DNA from 3 places in the Paraburkholderia sp. A3BS-1L genome. Region 1 is predicted to be linked to each of the others. Evidence: riboswitches for the same ligand, from Rfam matches in the RefSeq annotation. Region 1 holds a riboswitch; each other region holds the start of a gene.
What was found. Region 1 has a riboswitch for cobalamin ahead of P5W99_RS28620 (TonB-dependent receptor domain-containing protein). Riboswitches for the same ligand answer to the same signal wherever they lie in the genome.
Positions count from the first base shown of each region.

Region 2: another riboswitch for cobalamin. It lies ahead of cobG (precorrin-3B synthase); the one in region 1 lies ahead of P5W99_RS28620 (TonB-dependent receptor domain-containing protein).
Region 3: another riboswitch for cobalamin. It lies ahead of cobW (cobalamin biosynthesis protein CobW); the one in region 1 lies ahead of P5W99_RS28620 (TonB-dependent receptor domain-containing protein).

Region 1 covers NZ_CP120444.1:768,555-775,939, forward strand. Annotated here, with positions in the region: gene P5W99_RS28590 (HAD family hydrolase) at 1-202, opposite strand, end outside; gene P5W99_RS28595 (hypothetical protein) at 602-961, opposite strand; gene P5W99_RS28600 (hypothetical protein) at 1,165-1,356, opposite strand; one part of gene P5W99_RS28605 (IS5 family transposase) at 1,635-2,071, opposite strand; one part of gene P5W99_RS28605 (IS5 family transposase) at 2,071-2,392, opposite strand; gene ubiM (5-demethoxyubiquinol-8 5-hydroxylase UbiM) at 2,613-3,815, shown strand; gene P5W99_RS28615 (ribonucleotide-diphosphate reductase subunit beta) at 3,819-4,853, shown strand; cobalamin riboswitch at 4,950-5,144, shown strand; gene P5W99_RS28620 (TonB-dependent receptor domain-containing protein) at 5,454-7,355, shown strand.
Region 2 covers NZ_CP120443.1:838,925-846,309, reverse strand. Annotated here, with positions in the region: gene cobM (precorrin-4 C(11)-methyltransferase) at 1-201, opposite strand, end outside; gene P5W99_RS18960 (cobalt-precorrin-6A reductase) at 213-971, opposite strand; gene P5W99_RS18955 (cobalt-precorrin-5B (C(1))-methyltransferase) at 968-2,071, opposite strand; gene cbiE (precorrin-6y C5,15-methyltransferase (decarboxylating) subunit CbiE) at 2,074-3,333, opposite strand; cobalamin riboswitch at 3,408-3,585, shown strand; gene cobG (precorrin-3B synthase) at 3,720-5,117, shown strand; gene P5W99_RS18940 (precorrin-8X methylmutase) at 5,110-5,736, shown strand; gene P5W99_RS18935 (precorrin-2 C(20)-methyltransferase) at 5,736-6,467, shown strand; gene cobJ (precorrin-3B C(17)-methyltransferase) at 6,455-7,385, shown strand, end outside.
Region 3 covers NZ_CP120443.1:829,175-836,559, forward strand. Annotated here, with positions in the region: gene P5W99_RS18895 (cobyrinate a,c-diamide synthase) at 1-533, opposite strand, end outside; gene cobO (cob(I)yrinic acid a,c-diamide adenosyltransferase) at 536-1,138, opposite strand; gene P5W99_RS18905 (cobalamin biosynthesis protein) at 1,125-1,763, opposite strand; cobalamin riboswitch at 1,829-2,110, shown strand; gene cobW (cobalamin biosynthesis protein CobW) at 2,235-3,332, shown strand; gene cobN (cobaltochelatase subunit CobN) at 3,355-7,158, shown strand; gene P5W99_RS18920 (ATP-binding protein) at 7,185-7,385, shown strand, end outside.

The DNA.
Region 1 (7,385 bases):
CTGCCTGAAAGAGCGGCTCTGCGCCGAACATTCCGGCTAGCATCCTGTGGCACTCAGGCAGCGTCCTCCCGATGATCTCGACATAGTCGACAGGGCGGATGTGAACCCCAAGTTCGTGTCCGACGGCTATCCACGTGTTCATGATCGTTCGTTCCGAATCGATCAACAACCCGTCCATGTCGAAAATTGCTCCAGAGAACATATGCAAGAATCTCGAGTGCTTGAAGGTGTATGCCACTATAACCGTGTGCCGGAATGCCATGTGGTTGATACCGACGAAAATCTGCCGAGTTCCGTCAAGCTCGAATTGCCGGTTGAACAACGACACACTCTTGATGGTCAGCGATCGAGGGGTTAACGAATATCCCCGGCGGCGTCTGCCGGAAAGTCGTAGCCAGATCGATCCGCCGCGAGCGGGAAGCCCGCTGCTTCATGCAGTTCTGGCTTGGGAGCGATTGGTTACCGGTCGTATAAGCCCGCCCCCGAGCGCGTGCAGCCCGCACCCACTACCTGAGCGCCTGGCCGGAAACCCCGCAGGACCAGTGGCAAACCGATATTTGCGTTCCGCCCGCGTGAGAGGCCGAGCAGTCGTGCAAGCGAGCTAATGGACGCGCGCCACTCCACGCACGCGGATCATCGCATCGACTGCGGCGGCCAGTTCCGAATCGAGCTGGGGCCAGCGGTCCACGGGAATCGTGGGCGCCCGGCGCGAGCGGTCGCGCATCGCGCCCGGCAGGCAACCGGCTGGCTGCGCGGTCCCGCCGTAGCGAAACACGCGCGCACGGCCAGGCGCGACCTCCTCGACCACATGCACGATTCCCGCGTCAAGCCACATGCGCAAAACGGCCCGTACGCTGCGCGCGTCGATCCTCACGCGCGCCGCCAGTTCCGTTGCCGTACCGCAGACGCCCTCTTGCATCACATCGATCAGCCGAGCTGCTACCTCCCCTCTTTCCCGCATGCTGGTCTCCTCTCAGGAAAGCCTGCCCAGTAGCCGGGATGCAGGCATTGTCGACTAGGTCCCCGGCCAGCGCCGGCAATCGCATTTCAAGCAGGCGCTCGTAGGGCAACGCTAACCCGATTGGCCGCACAGTCATCTCAAAATGGGATGCGTGCACGTGCCGGCATGGCGGGCGGGCAATCCTGCAAATAATTTGGAATCCTTTATTTATGGTGCCGACATCGTTGCAGACTGATTTTCGCGGTTGTTGCGCGGTTGTTGCGCGGTTGTTGCGCGGTTGTTGCGCGGTTGTTGCGCGGTTGTTGCGCGGTTTTTTCGTGGTTTTTTGGTGGTTTTTGCGCGTTTTTTTTCATGGTTGCTGCCCGCCATCGCAGCGATCTTGAGGTCTTGCTCATGTTTCGCTCTCCGCTGCCTCGCGCCCGGATTGGCGCACTCGATAACCGCAAGGATGTCTCAAACATCGCCAGCGCAGGGCAATCCGTCGCTATCGGCCATGCCGCTATCCGGGATAGATTGCCGGTCGCCCGTGCGGGGATCGGCGCGCTCCGCATTTAACCGAATGCGCCCTGCAACCGGAATACGCAAGACGGACTAGTCCGAAAGAAGCAAGCGCGCACCCGCACCCCATCCTCACGCAGGATGGACAGCGGCGCCGGCGCTCTCTAGGTTCTGTTCACATTCTCACGAGCGGTCCAAAGGCACAGGCAAGCGAAGCGAAGGCGAGATAGTTCCCTGCGAGCTTGTCGTAGCGAGTGGCGACACGACGAAAATGTTTGATGCGACTGAAAAAGCGTTCGACGATGTTCCGAGTCCGATACAGCACGCGGCTATAGCGACGCTTGGTCTTCCGGTTCGAACGCGGCGGGATTACGGCCTTCGCACGCGTAGTGCGGATACTTTCCACAAAGGCGTTCGAGTCGTAGCCCTTGTCAGCGATGACCGCACCGGTGCGCAAATGCTCAACCAGTTCATTCGCGCACGTAATATCGGAAACTTGTCCCTCGGTGGCAATCAACCGCAGGGGGCGTCCGGCGTCATCGACAGCCAGGTGCAACTTGGTGGTCAATCCACCTCGCGAGCGACCGAGCGCTTGCGGACCGTTTTTTTTCGAGCTCCGGACGAATGCTGGTGCGCGCGCACGATGGTCGAATCGATCAACACATGCTTGATCTCGGTTTCGTCGGCCACAGCGTGGATCACGGTTTCCCACACACCCTTGCGACGCCACCGGGAGAAACGCATGTACACCGTATGCCATCGGCCGAACGCCTTCGGCAAATCGCGCCACGGGCAGCCGGTCCGGCCGATCCAGAGGACAGCTTCGACAAACCAACGATTGTCGGTCGCCGTTCGCCCTGGATCGCCTTCCTTGCCCGGCAAGACGGATTCGATTCGTGCCCATACTTCATCGCTCAATAACGTTCGAATCATCTTGGCCTGCTCGCGCAAAAGACAAGATGTAAACACATTTCATCGAATGTAAACAGCCCCTAAGGTCTGCGAGCCCGCGTTCGCACCCGCAGCGACCACTGCAAGCGGATTCGCACCGGACTCGCACCAGGGCATGGCGACGTTCGCAGCCCGCCGCACGGCGTTCGTGCATGGCGGAGCACGCAGCGTTGGTGATTTGAATATCGATGGGAGGATCCCGGTGAAAGCCGATATCGTCGTTGTGGGGGCTGGCCCGGCGGGTCTGTGCTTCGCCCGTTCGCTCGCTGGAACAGGCCTGAAAATCGTGATCGTCGATCAGCAGAGTGAGGATGAACTTCGCAATCCAGACTTTGACGGACGTGAAATCGCGCTCACGCATAAATCAGTGGGCATGCTGAAACAGCTTGGACTATGGGAGCGCATCGAGAGCCAGTCGAAGTCGCGTCTGCTCGACGCACGCGTTTTCAACGGCAAGTCTTCGTACGCACTCGAGATCGGGCGCGACCTGAGCCCGCACGACGAACTCGGCTGGCTGGTCGCCAATCACCAGATTCGCAAGGCCGCCTTCGAAGCGGTGCAATGCGCGAAGGAAGACGGCGCGGACATCGACGTCCGCACGTCCCAACGCGTGGTCGGCGTCAAGTCCGACGACCACTGCGCCACCGTGCAGCTCGAGGGCGGGGCATCGATCGAAACGCGCCTGATCGTGGCGGCGGACAGCCGGTTTTCGTCCACGAGGCGGATGATGGGCATCTCCGCGCGGATGCGCGACTTCGGCAAGACGATGCTGGTGTGTGGCATGACGCACGAAAAGCCGCATCATCATGCCGCGTGGGAATGGTTCGGGTATGGCCAGACGCTCGCGTTGCTGCCCATGAATCCGCACCCGGCGTCCGGCGCGTTCCAGTCTTCCGTGGTGCTCACGCTCACGGGCCGCGAAATCGAGCGGCTCAAACACGCGGACGCGCGCACCTTCGCCGACGAAATCGAGCGCCGCTTCGACCACCGCCTCGGCAAGATGGAACTGGTCACGACGCGACACGCGTATCCGCTGGTCGCGGTTTATCCGGAGCATTTCGTGGCGCGACGCTTCGCGGCGGTGGGCGATGCAGCGGTGGGCATGCATCCGGTCACGGCGCACGGCTTCAACCTTGGCTTGTCGGGCGTCGGCACGCTCGCCGGCTCGATTCGCGAAGCCTGCCTCGCCGGGCGCGACTACGCGTCCGATGCGCTGTTGCGGCGCTACGAGCACAAGCATCGTCTGGCAACGCGCCCACTCTATCTGATCACCGGCATGATCGCGTCGATCTACACGCGGGATCATCTGCCTGCACGCCTGGCGCGCGATGTCCTGTTGCGCGCGGGCGATCATCTGCGTCCCTTCAAGCGAGGCGTGGCCGCTTACCTGGCGGGGGGGCTCTGAGCCATGACCAGCAACGGCAAAACCCATGCGCAGCAGCAAGCCACGCGCGCCGAAGACAAGCGCGTCGTCAACGGCCGCGGAGATATCAATCAGCTCGCGCCGTTTCGCTATCCGTGGGCGTGGGAGTGCTTTCTGAGCGCGAACCGCAATCACTGGACGCCGCTCGAAATTTCCATGAGCGACGACGTGCACGATTACCAGCAGCGCCTGACCGAAACGGAACGACACGTTTTCGAAAACGTGCTCGCCTACCTCACCACGTCGGACATTCTGGCGATGCGCAATATCGGGCTCGCGGTAATGGAAAAGATGACCGCGCCCGAATTGCAAATCTATCAGGCTCGCCAGGTCTACGAAGAAGCGTTGCATACCTGGACTTACCAGCACTGCATCGAAACGCTCGGGCTTGACCAACAGGAAATCTATAACCGCTATCGCGTCGTGCCCGAAATTCACGCCAAGATCGCGCTCGCGAACCAGCGGCTCGAACGCATTCTGGCGCCCGGCCTCGACCTCTCGAACCGCGACACGCTGCACGAATTCGCGCTCGCCTACCTGTTTTTCGCGGCCGTGTTCGAGGGCTGCTGGTTCTACAACGGCTTTACGCCGGTATTCGCGCTCCAGCGGCGCGGGTTGATGAAGGCGACCGCGCAGCAGTTCCAGTACATCATGCGCGACGAGGTGCTGCATTGCGGCTTTGGCATCCGCGTCATCCGGCAGCTACTGGAAGAGGAGAACCTGCAACTCGATCCGCGCGCCGTGCAACGGATCTGGGAAGAAGCCGATGCGGCGGAAACGGCTTATGCGGGCTATATCCTGCGCGAGCCGATTCTGGGTTACTCGGCCGATTTGCATTGCGCACAGTTCCGCTACATCGCGAACCGTCGCGCGGGTCAGTTGGGGATGCCCGCGCCGTTTCCCGGTGCCGAAAACGTGCTGCCCTGGCTCGACGAGCAGGCCAATTTGCGCAAGGAGAAGAATTTCTTCGAAACTCGCGTGACCGAGTATCAGACGGGCGGCGCGCTGGACTGGAATTAGGCCTCGGGGCTGAATCGCCGTGCCCTTGGGCCCGCGCCCAAGGGCGTTTTCACAACGCCCGATGCATATCGGGTTGACGCCCGCCACGCGCGGCCATTACCCTTGCGCCCTGATGGTTCCCGGCGACGGGATCAAAAGGGAACGCAGTGGGGCCGCCCGACCCCGAGTCTGCGGCTGCCCCCGCAACTGTGAGCGGCAAGTCCATGCCAAACGCGCCACTGGGAAACCGGGAAGGCCGGCAAGGGGCGTCGACCCGCGAGCCAGGAGACCTGCCATCGACCGAGGTCCAAGCAGCCGCACGGGGCGGGGTGTCCCGATGCGCAAGCACCGCCCGTGCGCGGTCGCCCGTTGCAAGGACAGCCCGACCTCAGGATCAGTTGCATGTCCACCACGATTGAAACGGCTTCCGCCCAGGAAGCCCGTTGCCGCTGCATTGACGAACGCTTTGGCCAGCGCACAAGCTACATTCCGCCGGCTCCCGGCGGCTCCGGACAAGACCGCCGGCCGAAACTCCGCCATCTCGCCGCCGCGTGCGCCATGAGCGTTTATGCATGGCACAGCGCTGCCGCTGCCGCGCCCGTGACGCCCGTACCGCCCACGATGCCCGCGACGCAGCCGCCGGCCGCCGCCGCATCCGCCGAATCCGCCGAATCCGCCGAATCCGCCGCCTCGGACAACGACACCACGCTGTCGAACATCCTCGTGGTCGGCGACACCCAGCATCTGCCGCAATCGTTCGACCAGCGCTACGCGAGCACGCAGGTGCTCACGCGCGAAGACCTCGACCGCCTCTCGCCCGCCGACCCGAGCATCACGCAGGCGCTCGCCACGCTGCCGGGCGTGACCGTGTCGCAAAGCGGCGGGCCGGGCTCGCTGGCTTCGGTGAGCATTCGCGGCTCGTCGCCCGAGCAGGTGGCCGTGTTCATCGACGGGATCCGCATTGGCTCCGTGACCACGGGCATGCCCGAATGGGCCGACCTGCCGACCGATGCGTTCGACCGCGTCGAGGTGATCTCGGGCCCCGCTGCCGCCTCGTTCGGCGCGGACGCCGTGGGCGGCGTCGTGCAACTCTTCACGCGCCACGCGTCGAATCAGCCGAACCGGACCACGGTGTCGTTCGGCGGCGGGTCCAACAAGACCTTCGACACGATGCTGAGCACCTCGGGCACCGTGCCCTCGAGCGGACCGCTCGCGGCGCTCGAAGGCCTCACGTATTCACTGGGGCTGCACGACTACAACACCGCGGGCATCGACGCGACCCGGCCCTGGGCCTACGGTCACGAGGACGGCCGCAATCCGTATCACGCCCAGGACGTGAATGGGCGGCTTGGCTATGCGCACGACAACTGGTCGATTTCCACATTTGCGCTGTATCACCAGTCCGATCTGTCCTATGACAACGCGGGCGGCAACGACCGGCAGCGCGACCATCAACTCACGACCGGCGCGGCGTTTCACCTCGACATCACGCCGTTCACGCAATTCGACCAGTCGGTGGGCTACGCGACCGATCGCCAGTTCATCTACTCGAACGATCCCGCGATACCGACCGATCAATTCGACTCGACGCGCTTCTCCACGTCGACTTCGATCACGCATCAGGAGCGTGGGCACACGCTGTTCGGGCAGCCGCTTTCAGGCGAAACCAAGCTCGCCTACGACTTCTCGCGCGAACTGGCGTACTTGCCCGTCGAGGTGCCCAGCGGCTTGCCGGCGCGCAACGACTCCGCAGTCTCTTTGCACCAGTCGGCAACGCTCGGCGACGTGACGCTGTTCCTCGCCGGACGCCACGAGATCGTCCAGGGGCAGGCCGTCAATACGGGCAACGCCGCGCTCTCGTGGGCGATCACGCCGGTCTACACAGCGCGCGTTTCCTATGGCAATGCGTTCCGGCTGCCGACCTTCAACGATCTGTACTATCCGGGCTACGCGAACCCCAACCTCCAGCCAGAACGCAGCGACACGATCGAAGCGGCGCTCGATGCCAACACGTCGTACGGCACCTTCACGGCCGCCGTGTACGACACGCGCGTGCACGACCTCATCACCTACGATTCGCAGACCTTTCTGCCCGTAAACGTCGGGCGTGCGCACATTCAGGGGCTCGACCTCTCGTACAAGGGCACGCTCGGGGCGTCCACACCCGTGAGTCTGGCGATCGGCATTCTGAATCCGCAGGACGTGACCGACCAGACCTGGCTCAATCGCCGCCCGCGCCAAACCGTGAGCCTGAGCGTCGACCATACGTGGGACGAATTCAACCTCCACGCGCTCAGCACCGGCGTGTCATTGCTTTACGGCGGCTCGACCTTCGACGATCAGTTCAATACGCTGTATTTGCCGTCGTACACGACGGTGAGCCTGCGTGCTTCGTATAAGGTGAATGCGCACCTGTTGCTGTCCGCGTCGATCTCGAATCTGTTCAACCGGCAGTACATGACCACGTACGGCTATAACAGCCTCGGCCGGACCGCGTTCGGCAAACTCACCTATACATTCTGATTGCGCGCCGCACCGATTACACCTTCCTTT
Region 2 (7,385 bases), on a different replicon from region 1:
GTCGGCGAGCAACTGAACGATCGCATCGAGATTGAGATCGGCGGTGTTTACGACCAGCCCGGCTCGATGGCCGTCCAGCACCGCGTCAGGAACCAGCGAGCCCGCATAGAGGATCACCGGACAGCTACGGATCAGGCGCTGGCCCTTGACCGTGACAAGTTCAGGATCGCCGGGTCCTGCGCCGATAAAGTAAACCGTCATGCCTCACTCCGTCATAAGCCGGGGCGGATGGTACGGACAGTTGCGACGGTCCGCAACGTCTCTATTTCGGCAAGCAGGACTTCGATCGTGTCGAACGCGCGATCGACCTCGGGCAAATGCGGGCGCGCCAGCATCACGACCGGCAGTCCGCGCTCGCGTGCCACCTCCAGTTTCGCCTCGGTCGCTGCACCGCCGCTGTTTTTGCTGACCACGACATCGAATCCGCTGGCATCGAACAACGCCCGCTCGCCCTCATGCGTGAACGGACCGCGCACGCCGATCACCCGCGCCCGAGCGTTTCCAGGGTGATCGTCGAGGCAGCGAATCGTCCAGTGTTGATGCGCGGGGATCTCGTCGAGATGCAACAGCGGCTCCCGTCCCAGCGTGAACAGCGGGCGCGAAAATCCGGCAAGCGCTCTGCACAGCTCGCCCCATCCGTTCACGAAACGCCAGTCATCGCCGGATTGCGGCTGCCAGGCCGGACGACGCAGTGCCCAGCACGGCACACCCGCAAGCCGGCCCGCACTCGCCCCATTCGCGCTGATACGCGCCGCGTACGGATGCGTGGCATCGACGATCAGGCCGATACGCTGAACGTCGACATACCGGGCCAGCCCTTCGACTCCGCCAAAGCCGCCGACGCGAACCTTGCACGCGAGATCCTGCGGCACCCGGCCTAATCCGGCCAGGCTGTAGACGTCGCCTGGCCCGAGGCGCCGTGCGATCTTCAGCGCATCACCGGTGCCGCCCAGCAGCAGAACCCGGGTCATTGCGCGACTCCGACGAAATTCCCCACGCGGTCGATAGCAAACACTTCGACGCTAACGTCGGGCGGCACGACCCCCTGTGCGACGCGCAGAGCATGCCGGCACACGACATCGCCGAGCGCAATGCCGCGCCGGGTCGCCATCACAAGTGCCTGCTGGCTCGTGTTGGCCGCGCGGATATCGTTCTGCAAGGTCTCATCGGCGCCCGATTCCGCCGCCCATTGCGCGAGCAGCGGCAAGTCGATGCTCGAGCTGCGGCTATGCAGGTCGAGATGACCCGCCGCCAGCTTGCTCAGCTTGCCGAAACCGCCGCACAGGCTCAGCTTCTCGACCGGCGCGCGGCGCAGGTGCTTGAGCACGGCACCGACGAAATCCCCCATCTCGATCAGCGCGATGTCGGGCAGGCCATAGTGCGCGCGCATGGCGTCCTCGCTCGCGTTGCCGGTGCAGGCGGCAATATGCTGGTAGCCATTGGCCCTTGCAACGTCGATGCCCTGATGGATCGACGCGATATAGGCCGAGCACGAAAACGGCCGCACGATGCCGGTCGTACCGAGGATCGACAACCCGCCGATGATGCCGAGCCGCGGATTCATCGTCTTGAGCGCCAGCGCCTCACCGCCCTCGACGCCAATCGTGACCTCGAAGCCGCCCGCGTATCCATACTCCGCCGCGAGTTCTGCAAGGTGCTCGCACATCATCCGGCGCGGCACCGGATTGATGGCCGGCTCACCGACCGGCAAGGTCAAACCGGCGCGCGTGACGGTGCCCACGCCGGGGCCGGCATGAAACCGCACCCCCGGCTCCGTGCTCAATTGCACTCGGGCGAACACGACCGCGCCATGCGTGACATCGGGATCGTCGCCGGCATCCTTGACCGTTCCGGCTTCCGCCCCATCCGCCGCATCGCGCCCATTGATGAAGCGGCAGAACGCGAGCGGCATCGGCACATGCTGGCCTTTCGGCAGGACGATTCGGGCGACATCGGTGCAAAGGCCGCCCAGCAACAGACGCGCAGCCGCCAGCGACGTAGCCGTCGCGCAACTGCCCGTCGTATAGCCGCTGCGCAGCGGACGCGGCGCTTCCGGCGTTTCGTCGCGCATCGTCACGGCTGTGCCTCCGCCCCGGCCCGGGTCGTGGCGGATTTCGTCACGTCCAGCAACGTAATCGGCAAGGTGGCACGCCACGTATCGAAACCGCCGAGCGGCTGGGCCTCGCTCAACGCAATGCGCGTCAGGGTGCCGCCATGGCGGTTACGCCAGTCGATCAGCACCGCCTCGCCCTGAAGCGTGACCGCATTGGCCACCAGCCGGCCGCCATCGCGCAGCGCCGCCCAGCACGCATCGATCACTCCCGGCACGGTCACGCCACCGCCGATGAACACCGCATCTGGAGCAGGCAGTCCTGCCAGCGCATCGGGCGCCCGGCCCGCCACCAGTTGCAGATCCGGCACACCGAGCGCGTCGCGGTTGTGCGAAATGAAAGCCTGCCTGCGCGCATCCGACTCGATCGCGACGGCACGGCACGCCGGATGCGCGCGCATCCATTCGATGCCGATCGAGCCGCACCCTGCCCCAACATCCCACAGCAACGCACCAGGAAGCGGAGCAAGCCGCGCAAGCGTGATCGCGCGCACATCGCGCTTGGTCAACTGGCCGTCGTGCCGGAAAGCATCGTCCGGCAGACCATGCGTCAGCGGCAACGACCGGCCCCCGTGCCCAACGGGCCCCCCAGGCGTATGGCAAGCGTGACAGGTTAGCGCCACGATGTTCAGCGCACCGATCGACGTGTCCTGCCAGGCGTCTGCGCGCAAATGCAGGCGCTTCTCGCGCGGTCCAGCGAGATTTTCGAAGACCGCCATCTCGGTCGCGCCGAATCCGCGTTCGTTCAGCAGTCCGGCGATCGCAGACGGCGTTGCGCCGTCCCGGCTCAGCACCAGCACGCGTGCGCCCTCACGCAAATGCGCGTTCAGCACAGCGATGGGCCGGTTCACAAGAGACACCGTCTCGACATCCTGCAACGGCCAGCCAAGGCGCGCCGCCGCGAGCGATAACGAAGACGGGCCGGAAATCACGCGCATCTGATCAGGCGGGATCACACGCGCGAGCGTGGCCCCCACGCCGAACATCATCGGATCGCCGCTTGCCAGCACGCAGACCGGCGTACCGCGATGCGACTCGATGCTGCCGATATCGAACGGTTTCGGCCACGCTTGCCGACGCGCGCGAATCCGCGCGGGCAGCATGGCCAGATGCCGTTCACCGCCGATGACAACGCCGGCATCCAGCAACGCTCGCCGGGCCGCACGCCCCAACCCCGCGAAACCGTCCTCGCCGATACCCACAATCGTCAGCCAGCAACCCATCACACTCCCGTTCGTCATCCGCTACCCGTGACTGGCCAACCGCCTGTGCGCTTCGAGGCCTTCCTGAAAAAAGGCATAATACCCGCTTTGCCGGTGCCCTTCGGGGCTTCAAGGGAACACAGTTGAAGCTGTGGCTGCCCCCGCAACTGTAAGCAGCGAGTCCACACCCCCAGGGTGCCACTGGAGAACCGGGAAGGCCGGTGTGGACGACGACCTGCGAGCCAGGAGACCTGCCGGCCCATCGATCGTGCAAGCCATCACCGGGCGGGGTGTACCGGTGCGCGTTCTCTCCCTGTCGAGACAACGTGGCAGTCGTACGACGCCAACTTCGTTGAACCTTGAGCCACGTTTCACAGCCTTCGTTACGGCCATCGGCCTGCCCTGCGTTGTCGCGCATCGTCGCTGCGCGCGACGGCGGGCTGTGTCGCGTCAAGCTGCCCGGCGGCGTGCTGCACGCGGCGCAGGCGCTCGCCATCGCCGATGCAGCCGGGGCGCATGCATCGGGAATCGTCGAGCTGACGAATCGCGCCAATCTGCAATTGCGCGGCGTGAAATCGGGTCACGAAGCCGAACTGAGCCGGCGACTGCGCGATGCGGGCCTCGGGCCGCATGTTCCGTGCGCGCTGACCTTGCCCCCATTGCAGGCCGCATCGCAGGCCGCATCGCAGGCAACGGCAGCCGACGACGTGCGCAATCTGCTGCTGAGCCCAAGCGCCGGCATCGACGAACACGCCTTGTGCGACACGCAACCGCTCGCCCGGGAGATCCTTCTCCTGCTGCAAAGCGAGCCACGTCTTGCTGCGCTGTCCCCCAAATTTTGCGTGCTGCTCGACGGCGGCGAGCGTCTCGCCGCGCTCGATCATCCCCATGATCTCTGGTTCGCTGCAATGGAAGCGAAAGCCGATGACAACCCGTGGTTCGCCATCGGTCTTGCGGGGCAGCCGCCTGCGTGGCAAGACAGTGCGGCAAACCCCGCACTGGCCGCGGTTCGCGCGCGCGATCTCCCCACCATGATCATGGCGCTGCTGCACACGTTTCTCGACGTCGCCGCGCCCGACGAAAACCGCATGCGCGACCTTCTCCGCCGGCTGTCTGGCGCAGATCTCGTGACACGCGCCGCCGCCCGCGCTGCCATCGAACTGCGATGCGATTCCACGGTTTGCGCATGGCGTCGCGCCCCCGCCAACCCTGGCCGCCGATTCGGCGCCTGGCGGCAACGCGATGCCCGCCTGTCGCATGTCGGCGGCCAGCCGCCGCTGGGCCGTATCGATACGCAGGGTCTGCGCGCACTCTCGCGGCTTGCCCAGGACCACGGCAACGGCACGTTCAGGTTGACGCCATGGCAAAGCGTGCTGATACCCGATGTGCCAGCCCCGGCTATCGAGGATGCCAAACAGCGCCTCGCGTCGCCCGGATTCCTGCTCGATGCTCGGGCGCCGCTCGCGCGGCTCATCGCATGCGCCGGCTCGACAGGCTGCGCGAAAGGGCTCGCCGATACCAAGCGCGACGCGCTCGATCTCGCGCAACGGCTGCCCGATGGCGTCGCAGCCCATCTGAGCGGCTGCCCGCGTTCGTGTGCGGCGGCGCACTGTGCGCCGTACACGCTGCTGGCCGTCGAACCGGGTCGTTACGACCTCTATCGCCAGGAGCCGTCGCCGGCCTGCGTGCCCCTGGCCACGTCCGATGCCGCCGGACGCTTTGGCGTGCGCATCGGCACAAATCTGACCATCGAAGCGGCAGCCCGACTGCTAGGCGCTGCCGCCCGGAGCACACTTGATGACTGACTACGTTCGCGACGGACAAACCATCTACCGCCAGTCGTTCGCCACGATACGCGCCGAAACCGACCTGTCCCGCATCCCGCCCGACCTCGAAAAACTCGCCGTTCGCGTGATTCACGCGTGCGGGATGGTCGATATCGTCGATGCATTGCGTTTCTCCGATGGCGCGGGCGCAGCCGGCCGCGACGCGCTTGCCGGCGGCGCGCCGATCCTCTGCGATGCACGCATGGTTGCGCAAGGCGTCACGCGCGCGCGTCTGCCCGCTTCCAATGAGGTGTTGTGCACGCTCGGCGACCCGGCCGTGCCGGAACTCGCGCGCACGATCGGCAACACGCGCTCGGCGGCGGCGCTCGAGCTCTGGCGCTCAAAGCTCGAAGGCAGCGTCGTCGCAATCGGCAACGCACCCACCGCGCTGTTCCACCTGCTCGACATGCTCGACGCCGGCGCACCGCGCCCTGCACTGATCCTCGGATTTCCCGTGGGATTCGTCGGTGCGGCGGAATCGAAGGCCGCGCTCGCCGCCGACAGCCGCGGCGTCCCCTACGTGATCGTCGAAGGCCGGCGCGGCGGCAGCGCCATGGCCGCCGCCGCCGTCAACGCACTGGCATCGGAAATCGAATGATGAATCACCGTGGGCAACTCTTTGGCATCGGCGTCGGGCCCGGCGATCCGGAACTGCTGACGCTCAAGGCACTCCGTCTGCTCAAGGCGGCGCCGGTCGTCGCCTACTTCGTGGCCAAGGGCAAGAAAGGCAACGCGTTCAGCATCGTCGAATCGCACCTCGACGGCGTGCAAATCCGGCTGCCGCTCGTCTACCCGGTCACAACCGAGGCACTCGAGCCGCCGTTGTCGTACGAGACGATCATCGCCGACTTCTACGATACGGCGGCAGCCGTGATCGGCGAGCACCTGGATGCGGGCCGCGACGTAGCCGTCGTATGCGAAGGCGATCCGTTCTTCTACGGCTCTTATATGTACCTGCACGACCGGCTGGCCGGCAAGTTTCGCGTCGAAGTCGTGCCGGGCGTCTGCTCGATGCTGGGCGGAACCGCGGTGCTCGGCACGCCGCTCGTCTATCGCAACCAGAGCCTCGCCATCCTCTCGGGCGTCATGTCCGAGGACGAACTGCGCAGCAAGCTCGCGCAAACCGACGCCGCCGTGATCATGAAGCTCGGCCGCAACTTCGCCAAAGTCCGCGGCGTGCTCGATGAACTGGGGCTCGCGAGCCGCGCGCTGTACGTCGAACGCGCCACGATGCCGAACCAGCGTATCGTGCCGCTGGCACTTGTCGACCCGATGGCTTCGCCGTACTTCTCGCTACTCGTTGTGCCGGGGCAGAAATGGCAGGGATGAACACCACGCCGCCCGTGCTCGTCGTGCTCGGGCGCAGCGCATTGCCTGTGGCACGACGCATCAAGGAGGCGTGCCCCGGCGCGTCGATCCACGGGCTGCTGCCGCGAGTCGAAGGCGAAGCCGATGTCGCCTTCCCCCAACTCGGCGCACATCTACAGACGCTCTACGCACAAGGCGTGCCGATCATCGCGCTCTGTGCGGCCGGCATCGTCATCCGCTGCCTCGCGCCGATGCTCGACAACAAGGGCACCGAGCCGCCTGTGCTGGCCGTGGCCGAGGACGGCAGTGCGGTCGTACCCCTGCTCGGCGGACTGGCGGGTGTCAACACGCTGGCCCGCAAGATCGCGCAGGCGCTGGACGTCGCACCTGCCATCACGACGAGCGGCGAATTGCGATTCGGCACCTGTCTGCTCAATCCGCCGGATGGCTATGTGCTCGCCGATCTCGATCAGGGCAAGCATTTCGTGTCCGATCTGCTTGCTGGCGAATGCGTGCGTATCGAGGGGGTTGCGCCGTGGCTGGACGACGCGCCGATCCCCAAGGACGAGCGCGCCCCGCTCACCATCCGGGTCACGCCACGCGCGACAGAAAGCAGGCGCGGCGAACTCGTCATCCATCCGCGCAGCGTGGTGGCTTGCGTGCCGGAAACGGAAGCGGCCGCAGACGCGCAAGCGGGCAGCGCGGCAGCCATTGCCGCAGCCATGTCGGCGCACGGGCTTGCGCCCGATGCGCTCGCGGTCCTGCTGGCGCCTGCTTCACGGATGGTAGACCCGTCGCTGGAAGCGGCAGCATCATCGCTCTGTATTCCTCTGCGATTCGCCGATGGCGGTCCGAACGTTGCACAAATGCTGGCGGACTCGACGAGCCCGCGATACGAGATCCGTGCTCATGCCAGCGGCGTGACGCTCGCGGTCGCGC
Region 3 (7,385 bases), on a different replicon from region 1:
ATCTGCGCGGATGGGGCGAGATGCCCGAGCCAGCGCAGCCCGCCGGGCATGCCCGCCTGGATCATCTGCGCGTGACGCACCGAACTGACATGATTGGCCAGCACGCCATATATCGCCACATCCGTGCGGTAATGCGCAAGACCGAATGCGATGGCGCCGAACGTCTGTGCCATCGACTTCGCCGAAATCACGGCGACGACGGGCACGCCGAATTTAGCTGCGAGATCGGCGCTGCTGGGTGTGCCGTCGAAGAGTCCCATCACGCCTTCGATCAGGATGAGATCCGCCTGCGCAGCGGCCTCGGCCAGCAGCCGGCGGCACCCGTCTTCGCCTGCCATCCAGAGGTCGAGCGACTGGACCGGGGCGCCGCTTGCACGCTCCAGTATCATCGGGTCGAGGAAGTCCGGTCCCGTCTTGAAGACGCGCACGCGCCGGCCGAGCTGGCGGTGCAGCAGCGCAAGGCCTGCCGTGATCGTGGTCTTTCCCTGGCCGGATGCGGGCGCGCTGACGAACAGCGCTGGACAGGACGGCATGGTTAGAACTCCACACCTTTCTGCGCCTTTACGCCCTGTTCCTTATAAGGATGCTTCACGAGGCGCATTTCCGTGACGAGATCGGCTGCCTCGATGAGCGCATCGGGCGCGTGGCGGCCGGTGACTACGACATGCTGCGCCGGGCCACGCGCGCTCAGCACAGCGAGCACTTCATCGAGCGGCAGGTATTCGTACTTGAGGACAGTGTTGAGTTCGTCGAGGATCACCATCCGGTAGTTGTCGCTCTGGATCATTGCGACGGCCTGATCCCAGCCTTTGCGGGCCGTGGCCATGTCGGCCTCGCGGTTCTGCGTGTTCCATGTATAGCCATCACCCATCGTGACGAAATCGCACATCGGATGTGCGCCGAGAAAATCACGCTCGGACGTATGCAACGCGCCCTTGATGAACTGCACGACACCGAGACGCTCGTTGTGGCCCAGCATTCGCACGGCCATGCCGAAAGCCGCCGTACTCTTGCCTTTGCCATTGCCGGTATGCACGATCAGCAGGCCTTTTTCATGCGTGGCGGCAGCCTGCTTCTTTTCGTGTCCTTCGCGACGGCGTTGGGTCATGCGCAGATGGGATTCGCTATCGGTCTTCATGATGTCCTTGTTTGTTGTCTGTGTGATCCGGCTGCATCGGGCTGACCGTGCCAATGGCAACCGTGACGCCATCGAGCGCGAGCTTGCCGCGCAGCAGCCGGGCACCGGGGGCAGCGAGCAGCGCACAAGGCTCGCATACACCCGCGACGCCGAGCTTCTCGCGTGCAACCGGCGAACGCGTGAGCGACGGATTTTCGTCGAGACAGGCACGTATTTCCTCCGCCCGGACGCCGACCAGCGGCATCCGATGCTGCTCGCAGAACGCCAGCAGGGCCGGCTCGTGCACTTTGTCTTGCAGTGTGGCCACGCACATGACTTCGGCCATGTCGCCTGATTCCAGCATCCCAAGCGCCATCCTGACGGCGGCCTCGATCTGGCCGGGAGTGACATCGCGCCGGAAGCCCAGGCCGATGGTCAACAGACCCGGTCGCCGCCCCGCAGGGGGCAGGGCATCGGTGCGGGCCAGCGGCGCCACTTTGCCGATCACCAGAATCGCCGGCGAGCCGAGGCTGGCGGAAGGAGCATGCATATTTCGGAGGCGCGTCGAAAGGGGATGAAACGAAAGGGGATGAAACGTTGCCTGTCCCTGGACAACAGGCAAATAGCCGAAGATCTCTTTTTTCACGATACCACACGCCCGCTGCAAGGCCCGAGGCTCGCCTCTTTCTTGACTGGCGCGCAGGCGGCACCTACACTCCCGGCTAATCTGGTGCTCGCGCACGCGTTCCGACGTGCGCAGTTAAACGGGAAACAGCGGTTCGATGCAGCGATGCGCTGCGGCGACCCCACCTGTGCTGCCCCCGCAACGGTAAGCGAACGTGTCGCTCGAGAGCGATACACGGCCGACTTCTACACATACGTGCCACGTATGTGCGCAACCACTGCGCTCAACGCCTGTCCATCCACAGGTCGCGCGGGAAGGTGAAGCGGCTTTTCGCCAGCCCGGAGACCGGCCGGAGAAGACGACACGCGCTGCGGGTAGGCGGCGCGCTGCCGAACCGTCGCATTCATCACGCGTTTTCGTCACGCCTCAAGCCTCATGCCAGCAACGGCACGGGAGTGATGTTGCACGCGACCACCGCCATCGAGACCTTTCATGTCCACCTCCATGCGCAAGATTCCTGTGACCGTCATCACGGGCTTTCTCGGCAGCGGCAAGACCACGCTGCTGCGCCACATCCTGTCCAACGCGAACGGCCTGCGCGTTGCCGTGATCGTCAACGAATTCGGCGAGCTCGGGATCGACGGCGAAATCCTCAAGGGCTGCGGGATCGGCTGCGATGAATCCGGCGAGCAAACCGAAGGCCAGCTGTACGAGCTGGCGAACGGCTGCCTGTGCTGCACCGTGCAAGAAGAGTTTTTCCCGGTCATGGAAGCACTCGTCGAGCGACGCGACCAGATCGACCATGTGCTGATCGAGACGTCGGGGCTCGCATTGCCCAAACCGCTCGTGCAGGCTTTCAACTGGCCGTCGATCCGCAGCAGCTTCACGGTCGATGCGGTGGTCACGGTCGTGGACGGCCCGGCCGCCGCGAGCGGGCAGTTCGCCGAAGATCCCGAGGCCGTGGACGAACAGCGCAAGGCCGATCCGAATCTCGATCATGAATCGCCGCTGCACGAGCTGTTCGAGGACCAGTTGAGCGCGGCGGATCTCGTCGTGCTCAACAAGACCGATCTCCTCGATGGCGCGCAACAGGCGGCCGTGGCCGCGTTGATCCGCGAAGACATTCCCGCGCATGTGAAGATCGTCCCTGCCCACAATGGCCGGCTCGATTTGCCGGTGCTGCTCGGCCTGAACTCGGCGTCCGAGGAGACGATCGATCAGCGTCACGATCATCACGGTTCGGCGCACGATGCCGATCACCATCACGACGATTTCGACTCGGTCGTCGTGTCGGGCGCGCCTGCATCGCGCGATGCCGCAATCGCCGCGTTGCGGCAGTTGGTCGAGCACCACACGATCTATCGCGCGAAGGGTTTCGCGGCGCTGCCGGGCGCACCGATGCGTCTCGTGATCCAGGGTGTGGGCGCGCGCTTCGACAGCTATTTCGATCGCCGCTGGCGCGATGACGAAGCGCGTACGAGCCGCTTCGTCCTGATCGGCGAGGATCTGGATCAAGCGGTGCTTCAGCGCGCGCTCGATGCCGCGCTTGATGCCGCTCCCGGCGCGCAGTCTGTCACCGCGCCGGCCTGAGCGCATTCACGGCAGGCATCGCATGCACCTGTTGCGAACGGTCCCGGGCGGCTTCGTCGACGACACGGCGGGCGTGATCCGCATCGATCAACGTCCGGCCGACATCGTCGTGCTCAGCTCGGCCGATACGACGCTGTCGCTGCTGGCGAGCGTCGTCGAGCGGCTCGGGCCGGATTTTCCGAGCCTGAGGCTCGCGAACGTCACCTGGCTGCGCCAGCCTGCTTCGGTCGATTTTTACGTCGACGACGTGCTGCAACATGCGCGCGTCGTGGTGGTCGATCACCTCGGCGGCGAGGCTTACTGGCCCTACGGCATCGAGCGGGTCGTCGATCTCGCGGAAAAACGCGGACAGATGCTCGTGATGTTCTCGGGCGACCTCCAGGAAGATCCGAACCTGATCGCGCAGAGCACGGCCAGTCCCGAGTTCTGCACACGCCTGTGGCGATACCTGCGCGAGGGCGGACCGGCCAACGCCGAAGCCTTCATGCGCGCGATTGCCTGGCATGCGCTCGACTGGGGCGACGAACCGGCCTTGCCGATGCCGGTGCCCAATGCCGTGCTCTACCATCCAGAACGCGATACGCCGACGGCCGCCGACTGGCAGGCCCGCTGGCAGGCCACGGCGCCTGTTGTGGCGATCCTCTTTTATCGCGCGCATCTGCAGGCCGCGAACACGGCCGTGTTCGATGCGCTCATCGATGCGCTCGAAGCACGCGCGCTGAATCCGCTGCCGATTGCGATCACCTCGCTCAAGGACGCCGTGAGCCGCGATGTCGTTGCGCGGCTGTGCGACGAGCATGACGTCGGGCTGGTGCTCAACACGACGGCCTTCGCGGCATCGACGCCAGACGATCCGGAGCAGTTGCCCGTATTCGGTGTGGACGCGCCGGTTTTGCAGGTCATCCTGAGCGGCGGGAATCGCGACCATTGGGTCAAGGACAATCAAGGCCTCAATTCGCGCGATATCGCGATGCATGTGGCGCTGCCCGAAGTGGACGGCCGCATCATTACGCGGGCAATCAGTTTCAAGGGGCTCGCGTATCGTTGCCCCCATACCGAAGTCGACGTGGTGCGCTACCAGCCGGACATGGAGCGTGTCGCGTTCGTTGCGGAGCTGAGCCGGCGCTGGTGCCGGTTGCGCAGCCTGCGCAACGACGAAAAGCGACTGGCCCTCGTGCTGGCCAATTACCCGGCCAGCGAGGGGCGCATCGGCAATGGTGTGGGGCTCGACACCCCTGCCTCGGTCGTCGGGATCTTGAGATCGCTGCGTGAGCAGGGTTATCGCGTCGATGCCTTGCCCGACGACGGCGAGGCGCTGATGACCCGCCTCACGCAGGGCGTGACCAACGATCCGGAGGTGCGCGATCTGCGTCCGGCATTGCAGAGCCTGCCGCTCGACGATTACCTGAGGTCGTTCGCGGCACTGCCCGTCGAAATACGCGACGCATTGAACGCGCGCTGGGGTCCGCCGGAAAACGACCCGACGGTTCGCCAGGGGCGCTTCATGATCGCCGGCTGGCGCTGCGCTCGCGTGTTCATCGGCATCCAGCCGTCGCGTTCGCGGGTGGCGGGCGACTACGCGAGCTACCACGACGCCGATCTCGTTCCGCCGCATGCCTACCTGGCGTTCTACTTCTGGTTGCGCGAGGTTTTCGGTGTCGATGCGCTCGTGCACGTCGGCAAGCACGGCAGCCTCGAATGGCTGCCTGGCAAGAGCGTCGCACTCAGCGACAGTTGCTGGCCCGACCTGACACTCGGGCCGATGCCGCACCTCTATCCGTTCATCGTCAACGATCCGGGCGAGGGGAGCCAGGCGAAACGGCGGGCGCAGGCCGTCATCATCGATCACCTGATGCCGCCACTGACGCGCGCCGAGTCCTATGGCCCGTTGCAGGACCTGGAGCGGCAGGTCGATGAATATTACGAGGCGCTGATGGTCGATGCGCGTCGTGCGAAGCTGCTTCGAGGCACGATCCTCGATACGATCGTCAAGCACCGTCTGCACGAAGAACTGAGTCTTTCGAAGCCGCGCGGACAGGACGAGGAAGACGAGTTGCTCACGCGCGTCGATGCCTGGTTATGCGAATTGAAGGAAGCGCAGATTCGCGATGGCCTGCACGTGTTCGGCCGTTCGCCTGCCGGGCGCGAGCGACGCGACACGCTGCTCGCGCTGATGCGTTTACCGATCGGTGATGGAAAAGGCCGCAATGCCGGGCTGATCGATGCACTTGCGAAAGACCTGGGCATCGCCCAGCGATTCGATCCGCTGACGGCCGAAGGGTCCTCGCCGTGGACCGGGCCGCGCCCCGCGCTGCTGGCGCAGGTCAGCGATGCGCCGTGGCGGCATAACGGCGATACGCGCGAGCGCCTGGAATTGCTTGCGGCGAAGCTGCTTGACGATATGGGCGGCGATGCGTCTGATCTCGCGCTGAATCAACACGCGTTCACGCATGCGTCGGCGGTGCTGGAGCGCGCATTCGCAGATGTCCTGCCGCGCCTCGACGCCTGCGGCCATGAAGAGCTTCGTCACCTCACACGCGGCCTCGAAGGCCGCTTCGTTCCACCGGGGCCGAGCGGGTCGCCCTCGCGCGGCCGGCCAGACGTGCTGCCTACCGGACGCAATTTCTATTCGGTCGATACACGCGCGATTCCGACGCAGGCAGCATGGGTACTCGGCGTGAAATCGGCCGGACACCTGATCGAACGCCATTTGCAGGAGCACGGCGATTATCCGCGCGCGATCGGCTTGTCGGTGTGGGGCACGGCGACGATGCGAACCGGCGGCGACGACATCGCGCAGGCGTTCGCGCTGCTCGGCGTGCGCCCGAAGTGGGCGCCGGGCAGCCACCGCGTGACGGACTTCGAGATCATGCCGTCGAGCGCGCTCGGCCGACCGCGTATTGACGTGATGCTGCGCGTGTCGGGATTCTTCCGCGATGCATTCGCAAACGTGATGCACATGTTCGACGCCGCGGTGCAGGCGGTGGCCGAACTCGACGACGAACCGGAGGATGTCAATCCGATCCGTGCGCGCGTGTTGCGCGAGCGGGATGCCTGGGTTGCTCGCGGGCTGGACGAGCAGGAAGCGCGCCGCCGGGCGGGTTGGCGGGTGTTCAGCTCGAAGCCGGGGGCTTACGGCACCGGGCTGCAACAGATGATCGACGAAGGTGACTGGCAGACCGACGCGGATCTGGCGCGCGCGTACCGCGAGTGGGGCAGCTATGCGTATGCGCAGACCAGCGCGGGAGAGCACGCGCCGGCGGCGTTCGCGACGCGGCTCGCAAGCGTCGATGTCGTGCTGCAGAATCAGGACAACCGCGAGCACGACGTTCTCGATTCGAACGATTATTACCAGTTCCAGGGGGGCATGGCCGCGGCCGTGCGGCATTTCTCCGGACAGCAGCCCGAGATCTACCACGCCGATCACAGCAACCCGGATGCACCCCGTGTGCGGCCCTTGAGCGAAGAGATCGCTCGCGTGATCCGATCGCGCGTAGTCAATCCGAAATGGCTCGACGGCATCAAACGGCACGGCTACAAGGGTGCTGCCGAAATTGCCGCGACGGTCGATTATCTGTTCGGTTACGACGCGACGGCGCGCGTGATTTCCGATCACCAGTACGCGCTCGTGACCGATGCCTGCGTCAACGATGACGACACGCGGGCATTCATGCAGCGGCACAATCCTCACGCGCTGCGCTCGGTGTGCGAGCGGCTGCTCGAAGCCATCGGGCGCGGCCTGTGGCAGGAGCCGGGCGACTACCGCGCAAAGATCGAAGCACACCTGCTGGCCGCCGAGCAGCAGATCGAGGAGAAGCTACAGTGAGTCAGACGCAGTCGATATCCGCGGTGATGCCGCAGCCGTTTCCGCTTACTGCCCTGATTGGGCAGGACGCGTTGCGCGAAGCACTGCTGCTGGTCGCGGTGGATCCGTCGATCGGTGGTGTACTGATCAGCGGGCCGCGAGGCACGGCGAAATCGACCGCGGCACGCTCGCTGGCGGAGTTGCTTCCCGACGGCCACTTCGTGACGCTGCCGTTGGGAGCGAGCGAA